Regions from separate parts of the Streptomyces sp. SudanB25_2051 genome, predicted to be linked through region 4. Evidence: riboswitches for the same ligand, from Rfam matches in the RefSeq annotation. Region 4 holds a riboswitch; each other region holds the start of a gene.
The links. Region 4 has a riboswitch for cobalamin ahead of ACSUPT_RS01350 (energy-coupling factor ABC transporter permease). Riboswitches for the same ligand answer to the same signal wherever they lie in the genome.

Region 1 (2,791 bases), 5.7 Mb from region 4:
CGATGAAGGAGGTCAGCGCGGAGAAGAGCTGCATCGCGGCGACGCCGGAGAGCACCACCCGGTCGGTGGTGCCGCCGAGGGTGTGGCTGAGCAGCAGCATCGCGGCGAACGAGCACACGGCGCCGGCGAAGGCGCCGCCGGACAGGGACAGCGCGCCGCCGCCGGCTCCGAGGACGACCACGGCGACGGCTCCGGTGGAGGCGCCGGAGGAGACGCCCAGGACGAAGGGGTCGGCGAGCGGGTTGCGCAGCAGCGACTGCATGACCGCGCCGCACACGGCGAGGCCCGCGCCGCAGACCGCCGCGAGGAGCGTGCGCGGGAGCCGGAGGTTCCAGACGATGCCGTCGCGGATCGGGGTGAGCCCGGACGGCTCCCCGCCCACATGGGAGACGACGACGGACCAGACGTCGGTGACGCCGATGTCCGCCGGGCCGATGGTGATGGCCAGGGCGACGGAGAGGGCGAGCACGCCGAGTCCGGCCGTCGTGCGCAGCAGGGCGGCGGTCACCCGGAGAGGCCGAATCGGCGCAGGCCGGCGGCGACTTGTTCGATGCCCTCGACGGTGCGGATCGTCGGGTTCATGGACTGTCCGCTGAGCAGGACGTACCGCTTGTGGCGTACGGCGTCCATGGTCCGCGTCGCGGGGTTGGACTCCAGGAACTCGATCTTCTTCGCGGCGCTCTCGCCGGTCTGCGCCTTGCGGGTGAGGTCGCCGATGACGAGGACGTCCGGGTTGCGGTCGGCGACCGTCTCCCAGTTGATCTGCGGCCACTCCTCGGTCGTGTCGTCGAAGACGTTCTCGGCGCCGACCTCGCGGGTGATGACTCCCGGCGCCCCGCAGCAGCCCGCCATGTACGGGGACTGGGCGTCCGAGAACCAGTAGAGCAGGGTGACGTCCCGCGCGTTCAGCCCGGCGGTGGCCTTGGCGACCCGCGCCTTCAGACGTGCCGTGAGCTCCTCGCCGCGCCGCTCGACGCCGAAGATCCGCGCGAGGTCCCGTACTTCTCCGTAGACGGTGTCCATCGTCAGGGGCGTCGTGCGCACGCCGTCGCCGTCGCCGCTGTTGTCCTTGCCCACGCAGTCGGACGGGGAGAGGTAGGTGGGCACGCCGAGCTTCTCGAACTGCTCCCTCGTGGCCACTCCGCCTTTGCCGAGGGTGGAGGCGAAGGAGGCGGCGACGAAGTCGGGTTCGGTGTCCAGGACCTTCTCGAAGGACGGGTTGTTCTCGGCGAGCCTCGGCACTCCGGCGTTGGCCTTCTCCAGGCCCTTCATGACCGGGTCGGTCCAGGTCGCCGTGCCCGCCATGCGGTCGGCGAGGCCGAGGGCCAGCATGATCTCGGTGGTGCCCTGGTTCAGCGACACGGCCCGCCGGGGCCCGCCGGCGGGGATCCGCACCTGCTGCCCGCAGTTGGTGAGCGTGGTCGCCGCCTCGTCCGGCGGCGCGGCGGGCGCGGTGGCGCCGCATCCGGTGAGGAGCAGCGCTCCGCACAGGAGCACGGCGAGGGAAGCGGTCGGGCGCGTGACGGTCACGGCGTTGTCCTCGGCGTCGTGGGCCCATGCGCGGGGCCCGTCCGTACGAATGCGCCAGCAGGTCTTCGGACTCGGGGTCGTCCGGACGAGGCGCCTTCCCGGGCCGCGGATGCGCCCCAGTGGCTTCGTATGCCTCGCCCGTCACCCTCACCGCTGCGCGTCAGTTCCGGATTCGCACCGGATTCCCTGACCCACGTACGCACGGAACGTACGGAGTGCGACTGGCTTGCGCAAGTTACCACAGGCGGCGAGAGGGCTGGGAATTGCCCTGAATGCGGCTTTATTCCTGCTGTGATTCCGGCCACTTCGGCTCGAAATCTTCCTCGCCGGGAAGGGGTGCACTCACCACCACCCGAGACGCAACGCCCCTTCGGCGTCCGGGCAATGACGAAACGTCAGGAAGGATCACCCGCTCCTCCCCCGCTGCCCGCCCCGTCGTCCGGTGCCGCTGACCGGCCCATGGGGCTGACTACGTTGTGCCGGTGCGCGCACGGGACGGATGGCTGAGGCGGACGGCGAAGGGTCTGCTCTGCGCTGCCGCCTGCCTGATTCCGGGCGCGATCGGACATGTCGCGGCCGGCGGGTCGCTGCCGGGACCCGGGAGCCTCGCTCCGCTCTTCGCGGGCCTCACCGTGCTGGGCGTCGTCCTCTTCGGCGGCCGGCGGCGCCGCTTCGACGTCACCGTCCTCGTCCTGGGCGCGGCCCAGACCGGCCTGCACCTGGCCTTCCACCGGCTGTCGGCGCCCGGGGCGGGCGGCGGCCACCACGCCATGGCCGGGCACGATCCGACGGCGCACGCGCACCCGCACACGGCCGAGGCGGTCGCCGGGCACTTGCTGACCGGCGAGATGACAGCGGCGCACGCCCTGGCCACGCTGGGCGCCGCCCTCTGCGTCCTCCACGGCGACCGCGTCCTGCGACGCCTCGCCGCCCTCCTCCTGCCGCGCCTGGTCCTCCTCGCCCTCGCCGCGTGCCCCCTTCCCTCCGCGCGGCGGACGCCGCCGCCGTCCACGGCGGGCCACGTCCGCCTCCGCGTCCTCCTCACCCGCTGCCGCCCCCGACGAGGCCCGCCCGCGCCGACGGCCGCCTGATCGCCCGTACGCGATCACGACACCCGCCCTCCGGGCGGCTCCCATCACCTTTCGGCTTCGTCGTACGCGCGCGCCCACGTCGCCGCGCGTACTCCCTGGGGAACACGCATGTCTTCGACCATCGACCGCGATCCACCGACAACCGCCTCCGCACCGGCACGGGCCGGGCG
Region 2 (2,791 bases), 2.8 Mb from region 4:
CCCGCGGCGGCCAGGCAGCTGGTCACCGCGTCCTCCAGGGCCGCGTCCGAAGGCAGTTCGGCCACCCGCCAGGCACCCGTGCCGGCCTCCCTCGCGACCGTCAGGAACGCCTCGGCCGCCGCCAGCGCGGCCACCGGGGCGTCACCCGCCGCCACCCGCCGGGCCAGGCCACCGATCCGTACCAGAGCGCGGCCGCCGGGCTCTGCGAGCAACGTCACATCGCCGCCCAGCGCGGCCACGTCCCCGCGCCCGTCGTCCACGGCGAACAGGAAACGGCCCGAAAGCCCCGTCGTCCACGCCTGCGCGCACAGCAGCGCGTCCAGTTCCCGCGCCCACGCCTGGACGTCCCCGAAGCCCCGCCCGTCCAGTCCGGCCAGGGGCGAGACGACCATGTTCCGCACCCGCTCGTGCGCGGCGGACGGCAGCAGTCCGGCCCCGCCCAGCAGCTCGGCGAGGGTGAGCCCGCAGTCGTCGGGCAGGCCGCGCAGGTCGAGATTGCCGCGCGAGGTGACGCCGATCCGGCCGTCGCCGAGCCGGCCCGACAGGTCGGCGAGCGCGGCCACCTGGCGGGCCGTCAGGACGCCCGTGGGCAGCCGCAGACGGGCCAGACCGCCATCGTCCGCGCGGTGCAGCCGCAGCGCGCCGGGGCACGCGTCGGCGCGGTCGCGGACACGTTCCCGTATGTGAGCTTCGCCCCCGTTTCGGGGATTTGGCGAGGTGGGCGGCATGGCGGCGAGCATACGCGCAGCCTCTACTATGCAGACGGCACAGGGTCCCAGGACCCTAGGGAGGAAGCCCGGTGCGAATCCGGCGCGGTCCCGCCACTGTGAGCAGGACCCCTCCGGGCCCCGCGAGTCAGGAACTCCCGCCACCCACGACCACCCGGGGCGAGGACACCCCGAGGAAGGCCCGGCACGCCGTGATCCTGCTGCTGTCGCACTCCGACACCGACCTGCTGAGCGCCCGCGCGGCCGGCGGCCCGGTCGAGTACCGGTTCGCCAACCCCGCACGGCTCCCCATCGACGAACTGCCCGGCCTCCTCGACGGCGCCGACCTCGTCGTCGTGCGCCTCCTCGGCGGATTGCGCGCCTGGGAGGAGGGCATCGACCTGCTGCGCGCCCAGGACCGCCCGGTCGTCTTCCTGACCGGCGAACAGGCGCCCGACGCCCAGCTGATGGAGGCGTCCACCGTCCCGATCGGCGTCGCCACCGAGGCGCACGCCTACCTCGCGCACGGCGGCCCGGACAACCTGGAGCAGCTCGCCCGCTTCCTGTCCGACACCGTGCTCCTCACCGGCCACGGCTTCGACCCGCCGGCCGCCGCCCCCACCTGGGGCCCGCTGGAGCGCACCGCCCGCACCACCGACGGCCCGACCGTCGCCGTGCTCTACTACCGCGCCCACCACATGAGCGGCAACACCGCCTTCGTCGGCGCCCTCTGCGACGCCATCGAGGACGCCGGCGGCCGCGCCCTCCCGCTGTACGTCGCCTCGCTGCGCGCCCCCGAGCCGGAGCTGCTGGAGCAGCTGCGCGGCGCCGACGCCATCGTCACCACCGTCCTCGCGGCGGGCGGCACCAAGCCCGCCGCGGCGCAGGCCGGAGGCGACGAGGAGGCGTGGGACGCGGGTGCGCTCGCCGACCTCGACGTGCCCGTCCTCCAGGCGCTGTGCCTCACCGGCTCCCGCGCCGACTGGGAGGAGAACGACGAGGGCCTGTCCCCGCTCGACGCGGCCAGCCAGGTCGCCGTCCCCGAGTTCGACGGGCGGATCATCACCGTGCCGTTCTCCTTCAAGGAGATCGACGAGGACGGCCTGCCCGCCTACGTGCCCGACGCGGAGCGCGCCGCCCGCGTCGCCGGGATCGCCGTCCGCCACGCCCGGCTGCGGCACATCCCGAACGCCGACAAGCGCCTCGCGCTGGTCCTCTCCGCCTACCCGACGAAGCACTCCCGCATCGGCAACGCCGTCGGACTCGACACGCCCGCGTCCGCCGTCGCCCTGCTGCGCCGGCTGCGGGAGGAGGGCTACGACTTCGGCGACGAGGAGGTGCCGGGCCTCGCGTCCGGCGACGGCGACGAGCTGATCTACGCCCTCATCGAGGCCGGCGGCCACGACCAGGACTGGCTCACCGAGGAGCAGCTGGCCCGCAACCCGGTCCGCATCCCGGCCGCCGACTACAAGCGCTGGTTCGCGACCCTGCCGGAGGAGCTGCGCTCGGCCGTCGAGGAGCACTGGGGCCCGCCGCCCGGCGAGATGTTCCTCGACCGGTCCCGCAACCCGGAGGGCGACATCGTCCTCGCGGCGCTGCGCCGCGGCAACCTGCTGATCCTCATCCAGCCGCCGCGCGGCTTCGGCGAGAACCCGATCGCGATCTACCACGACCCGGACCTGCCGCCGTCCCACCACTACCTGGCCGCCTACCGGTGGATCGCCACGCCCACGTCCGACGGCGGGTTCGGCGCGGACGCCATGGTCCACCTCGGCAAGCACGGCAACCTGGAGTGGCTGCCCGGCAAGAACGCCGGCCTGTCCGCCGCGTGCGGCCCCGACGCGGCCCTCGGCGACCTGCCGCTGATCTACCCGTTCCTGGTCAACGACCCGGGCGAGGGCACCCAGGCGAAGCGGCGCGCCCACGCCACGCTGATCGACCACCTGGTGCCGCCGATGGCCCGCGCCGACTCGTACGGCGACATCGCGCGGCTGGAGCAGCTGCTCGACGAGTACGCGCAGATCTCCTCCATGGACCCGGCGAAGCTGCCGGCGATCCGCGCGCAGATCTGGACCCTCATCCAG
Region 3 (2,791 bases), 4.2 Mb from region 4:
CGCCATCGGCATCGGCGCGCTGGTGCCCGCCGCCATCATGTCCATCGCCGCCGCGAACCTGTTCACCCGCAACATCTACAAGGACTTCCTGAAGCCGGACGCCACGCCGGAGCAGGAGACCAAGGTCTCGAAGATCGTGTCGCTGCTGGTGAAGGTGGGCGCCCTCGCCTTCGTGCTGACGATGGACAAGACGGTCGCCATCAACTTCCAGCTCCTCGGCGGCATCTGGATCCTCCAGACGTTCCCCGCGCTGGTCGGCGGCCTGTTCACCCGCTGGTTCCACCGCTGGGCGCTGCTCGGCGGCTGGGCGGTCGGCATGGTCTACGGCACGTGGACCGCGTACAACGTGGCCAGCCCGACGCAGAAGCACTTCGGCGGCTCGTCGGCGGAGATCCCCGGCATCGGCGAGATCGGCTACATCGGCCTCACCGCGTTCCTGCTGAACGTGCTGGTCACCGTCGCCCTGACGTTCGTGCTGCGGGCGCTCAAGGCGCCGGAGGGCGTGGACGAGACGGCGGAGGGCGACTACACGGCCGACGCGGGCGACCCGGGCGTCGACCCCGAGCTGCCCAAGGTCGGCACCGGCCACTGAGCGACCGGTCACTGAGCACCGGCGCCACTGAACCGGGCGGCGCCTCCCGCCACTCCAGGGCCCCCGCACCGCGCAGGTGCGGGGGCCCTTCCCGTGGCCGGGCTCCCGGGCCCCCGGCCGCACGGCAGACTGCTGCACCATGGACATCACCATCAGGGAGATACAGCCGCGGGAGCACGCCGCCCTCGCCGAGATCAGCGTCCAGGCCTACCTGGACGGCGGGCTGCTGACCTACGGGGCCGACGATCCGTACCTGGACGTGCTGCGGGACGTGGCGCGGCGCGCCGCCGAGGCCGAGGTGCTCGTCGCCGTCGACCCGGACGGCACGCTGCTCGGCGGGGTCACCTTCGTACCGTGCGGCGGCACCCCGTGGGCGGACATCGCCGGGCCGGACGAGGCCGAGTTCCGCGTACTGGCCGTGTCCGGCGCCGCCCGCGGCCGGGGGGTGGGCGAGGCGCTCGTACGGGCCTGCGCGGACCGGGCGCGGGCCCGCGAGGGGTGCGTACGGCTCGTCCTGTCCGTCACGCCGCAGGCCGTCGCGGCCCGGCGGCTGTACGACCGGATGGGCTTCGCGCGGGCCCCGCGACGGGACTGGGACCCTCTGCCCGGTGTGACGCTCTTCGCGTACGAGCTGACACTCTGACACAACATGTGGGGGGTGCCGTAACGGACGCCCCCCACATGTATGCTCGTCCTCGCTGTCGCAGCAGGGGAATCCGGTGCGAGTCCGGAACTGTCCCGCAACGGTGTACCGGTGTGCCCTTCGCGTACCCCGCAAGTCCGACGACCTGCCGGCAGCGCGCTCGGACCGCCCGGTCCGGGTGCCCAGACGTCCGGGCCTCGCGGAGTGGGCCGGCGGACGCGGTCACGCACGCCCCCGTGCCCAGGGGCGAGGTGCGCCCGCTCCCCCGCCGCCCGCCGTGTGCGCCCCGAGCCGAGCGAGGGAGAGCCCCCACGTGACCATCGCGCCTGCAGATCCGGCCTCAGCGACCGAGACCGACGCGCCCGGGACCGCGCTGCTGCGGACCCTGACCGACCTCACCTCGGACCTTCCCGACGCCGACCCCGGACGGGTCGCCGCCGCCGCGCTGCGCGGCCGGCACGCCGGGTCCGACGAGGCGGAGCTGCGGGAGCTCGCCACCGAGGCGGCGGCCGGCCTGATCGCCGAGGACCCGGCGTACTCCCGGCTCGCCGCCCGGCTGCTGGCCCGGACCATCACCGAGGAGGCCGCGGGGCAGGGCGCCGTGTCGTTCTCCGCCTCGGTGGCCGTGGGCCACCGCGAGGGCCTGATCGCGGACCGCACGGCACAGTTCGTGGCGCTCCACGCGGAGCGGATGGACGCGGTCGTCGACCCCGACGGCGACGACCGGTTCGGCTACTTCGGGCGGACGCTGTACTCGCGCTACCTGCTGCGGCACCCGATCACCCGCAAGGTCGTCGAGACGCCCCAGCACTTCCTGCTGCGGGTCGCCGCCGGTCTGGCCGAGGACGACTCGGTGCGCGCGCTCGGCGAGGTGGAGGCGCTGTACCGGCTGATGAGCCGCCTCGACTACCTGCCGTCCTCCCCCACCCTGTTCAACTCCGGCACCCGCCACCCGCAGATGTCCTCCTGCTACCTGCTGGACTCCCCGCAGGACGAGCTGGACTCCATCTACGACCGGTACCACCAGGTCGCGCGGCTGTCGAAGCACGCGGGCGGCATCGGCCTGTCGTACTCCCGCATCCGCGCCCGCGGCTCGCTCATCCGGGGCACCAACGGCCACTCCAACGGCATCGTGCCGTTCCTGAAGACCCTCGACGCGTCGGTGGCGGCGGTCAACCAGGGCGGCCGCCGCAAGGGCGCCGCCGCCGTGTACCTGGAGACCTGGCACGCGGACATCGAGGAGTTCCTGGAGCTCCGCGACAACACCGGCGAGGACGCCCGCCGCACCCACAACCTGAACCTGGCGCACTGGGTTCCGGACGAGTTCATGCGCCGCGTCAACGACGACGCCGAGTGGTCGCTGTTCTCCCCGTCGGACGTGCCCGAGCTGGTCGACCTGTGGGGCGACGAGTTCGACGCCGCGTACCGGGCCGCCGAGGCGAAGGGCCTGGCCCGCAAGACGATGCCGGCCCGCGACCTGTACGGCCGGATGATGCGCACCCTGGCGCAGACCGGCAACGGCTGGATGACGTTCAAGGACGCCGCCAACCGCACCG
Region 4 (2,791 bases):
GCCAAGGCCGGGGACAAGACGATGCTGGACGCGCTGGAGCCGGCCGTGGCCGCGCTCCGGGAGGGCGGCGCCGCCGCCGCGGCGCGGGCCGCTCAGGAGGGCGCCGCCGCCACCGTGCCGATGCTCGCCCGCAAGGGCCGCGCCAGCTACCTCGGCGAACGGTCCGTCGGCCATAAGGACCCGGGCGCCGCCTCGGCCGCCCTGCTGTTCGCCGCGCTCGCGGAGGTGTCCGCGTGAGCGGGGCGGCGGGCGGCGCCGGGGGCGCGCCGGGCGCGCCGGGCGGCGGAGTCGAGGGCGCGCCGGGCGGCGGGGTCGGGGTGGTGCTGGTGTCGCACAGCGCCGAGGTCGCCGCGGCCGTCGTCCGGCTGGCGCTGGGGCTCGCCGGCGGGGCGTCGGGGGTGCCGGTGGCCGCCGCCGGGGGCGGGCCCGACGGGGGGCTCGGCACGAGCGCCGAGCTGATCGCGCGGGCCGCGCACGAGGTGGACCGGGGCGCGGGCGTGGCCGTGCTCGTGGACCTGGGCAGCGCCGTACTGACGGTGAAGGCCCTGCTCGCGGAGGGCGGTGAACTCCCCGAGCGTACGCGCCTGGTGGACGCGCCGTTCCTGGAGGGCGCCGTCGCCGCGGTGGTGACGTCGGCCGCCGGCGGGGACCTCGACGCGGTCGCGGCGGCGGCTTCGGAGGCGTACGGCTACCGCAAGGGCTGAGGCGGGCGCGGTTGTGAGGGAGCTGGTCAACGCACTACTGTCGCAGGGCCTTGGTGTACGGGAAACCGGTGCAAAGCCGGTGCGGCCCTCGCCACTGTGATCGGGAAGTCCGGCTCCACCCCCCGCGCGAGCGGGGAAGCCACTGGACCGCCGCGGGAGACCGCGGCATCCGGGAAGGCGGAGCCGAGGCGGTAGTACCCGTCAGCCAGGAGACCGGCCAGGGCGCGTTGTCCATCCACGAGGTGCTGGAGAGGGTCTCCCCCACATGCATATAGCCGAGGGGTTTCTGCCCCGGGAACACGCGGTCGCCTGGACACTGGCGGCCGCTCCGTTCGTCGTCCACGGTGTCCGGGCGCTGACCCGCGAGGTCAGGGCCAACCCCGAGTCCACACTGCTGCTCGGCGCGTCCGGGGCGTTCACCTTCGTCCTGTCGGCGCTGAAGATCCCGTCGGTGACGGGCAGCTGCTCCCATCCCACCGGTACGGGGCTCGGCGCCATCCTGTTCCGGCCGCCGGTCATGGCGGTGCTCGGCACGATCACGCTGCTGTTCCAGGCGCTGCTGCTCGCGCACGGCGGGCTCACCACGCTCGGCGCGAACGTCTTCTCGATGGCCGTCGTCGGCCCGTGGGCCGGGTACGGGCTGTATCTGCTGCTGCGCCGGTCCGGGGTGCCGCTGATGGTGGCGGTGTTCTTCGGCGCGTTCGCCGCGGACCTGTCCACGTACTGCGTGACGAGCGTGCAGCTGGCGCTGGCGTTCCCCGACCCGGGGAGCGGCTTCGCGGGGGCGCTCGCCAAGTTCGGCGGGATCTTCGCCGTGACGCAGCTGCCGCTCGCGGTGAGCGAGGGCCTGCTGACGGTGCTGGTCATGCGGCTGCTGCGGCAGTCCAGCAAGGGTGAGCTGGCGCGCCTCGGGGTGCTGCCGGCGGCGGACGCGACGAAGGGGGCGGCGGTCCGATGAGCCGCAACGCGAGGATCAACGTCCTGCTGGTGCTGGTGGTCGTGGCGCTGGCGGTGCTGCCGCTGGCGCTCGGTCTCGGCGACGGCAAGGAGGAGCCGTTCGCGGGCGCCGACGCGCAGGCGGAGACGGCCATCACGGAGAACGCCCCGGACTACGAGCCGTGGTTCACGCCGCTGTACGAGCCGCCGTCCGGTGAGGTCGAGTCGGCGCTGTTCTCGCTGCAGGCGGCGCTCGGCGCGGGTGTGCTGGCCTACTACTTCGGGCTGCGGCGCGGACGCCGGCAGGGCGAGGAGCGGGGCCGCGCGGCCCTGGCGGCCGAGGCCGGGGACGGTGCCGGTGCGCTCCCTGACGGGGCCGCGCGCGCCGCCGGTGCGGCCCCGGGCGGCCGCTCCCCCCGCGTCCGGGGAGTAGCGCGGGTGCTGCCCATCGACGTGGCGGCGCACAGCAGTCGCTGGCGCCGCCGCCATCCGGCCGAGAAGGCCGCGCTCGGCTTCGGGCTGACCGCGTGCGCGGTGTCCCTGCCGCCGTGGCCGGGCGCCGTGCTGGTCGCCGTCGCGGCCCTCGCCGTGCTGCTCGGCCCGGCCGGGGTGGCGCCGCGCCGGCTGTGGCGGGCGTGGCGGCTGCCGCTCGGATTCTGTGTGACGGGCGCCGTGCCGCTGCTGTTCCAGGTCGGCGGGCCCGCCGGGTTCGTGGCGCTCGCGCCGGACGGGCCCGCCCAGGCCGCCGGGCTGCTGCTGCGCACCTCGGCGGCGTCGCTGGGACTGCTGCTGTTCGCGTTCACCACGCCCGTCTCGGACGTGCTGCCGCGGCTCGTCCGGGCCGGGGTGCCCGCGCCCGTGGTGGACGTGGCGCTGGTGATGTACCGGATCGGGTTCCTGCTGCTGGACGCGGTGGCGCGGATCCGGCAGGCGCAGGCCGCGCGGCTCGGGCTGACCGGCCGGGCGGCGGCGTGGCGGTCGGTGGCGGGGCTCGCCGCGACCGCCTTCGTACGGGCCTTCGACCGTGCGGCGCGGCTGCAGTCCGGGCTCGCGGGGCGGGGCTACGACGGGACGCTGCGGGTGCTGGTGCCCGAGGCGCGGGTGGACCGCCGTTTCCTGGCCGCGACGGCGGCGCTGCTGGCGGCGGTGGT

Region 1: linked by a shared signal. The riboswitch ahead of ACSUPT_RS26630 (ABC transporter substrate-binding protein) and the one ahead of ACSUPT_RS01350 (energy-coupling factor ABC transporter permease) in region 4 are both predicted to bind cobalamin.
Region 2: linked by a shared signal. The riboswitch ahead of cobN (cobaltochelatase subunit CobN) and the one ahead of ACSUPT_RS01350 (energy-coupling factor ABC transporter permease) in region 4 are both predicted to bind cobalamin.
Region 3: linked by a shared signal. The riboswitch ahead of ACSUPT_RS20215 (ribonucleoside-diphosphate reductase subunit alpha) and the one ahead of ACSUPT_RS01350 (energy-coupling factor ABC transporter permease) in region 4 are both predicted to bind cobalamin.

The regions. Positions count from the first base shown of each region.
Region 1 is NZ_OZ186787.1:6,049,025-6,051,815, reverse strand. Features, by position in the region: gene ACSUPT_RS26635 (FecCD family ABC transporter permease) at 1-508, opposite strand, end outside; gene ACSUPT_RS26630 (ABC transporter substrate-binding protein) at 505-1,530, opposite strand; cobalamin riboswitch at 1,570-1,771, opposite strand; gene ACSUPT_RS26625 (hypothetical protein) at 2,013-2,621, shown strand; gene ACSUPT_RS26620 (PepSY-associated TM helix domain-containing protein) at 2,730-2,791, shown strand, end outside.
Region 2 is NZ_OZ186787.1:3,130,541-3,133,331, reverse strand. Features, by position in the region: gene ACSUPT_RS14000 (cobalamin biosynthesis protein CobG) at 1-740, opposite strand, end outside; cobalamin riboswitch at 751-883, shown strand; gene cobN (cobaltochelatase subunit CobN) at 920-2,791, shown strand, end outside.
Region 3 is NZ_OZ186787.1:4,462,085-4,464,875, reverse strand. Features, by position in the region: gene mctP (monocarboxylate uptake permease MctP) at 1-592, shown strand, start outside; gene ACSUPT_RS20220 (GNAT family N-acetyltransferase) at 732-1,235, shown strand; cobalamin riboswitch at 1,257-1,402, shown strand; gene ACSUPT_RS20215 (ribonucleoside-diphosphate reductase subunit alpha) at 1,549-2,791, shown strand, end outside.
Region 4 is NZ_OZ186787.1:304,441-307,231, forward strand. Features, by position in the region: gene dhaL (dihydroxyacetone kinase subunit DhaL) at 1-237, shown strand, start outside; gene ACSUPT_RS01345 (PTS-dependent dihydroxyacetone kinase phosphotransferase subunit DhaM) at 318-704, shown strand; cobalamin riboswitch at 739-940, shown strand; gene ACSUPT_RS01350 (energy-coupling factor ABC transporter permease) at 970-1,662, shown strand; partial or broken gene ACSUPT_RS01355 (energy-coupling factor ABC transporter substrate-binding protein) at 1,659-2,015, shown strand; gene cbiQ (cobalt ECF transporter T component CbiQ) at 2,079-2,791, shown strand, end outside.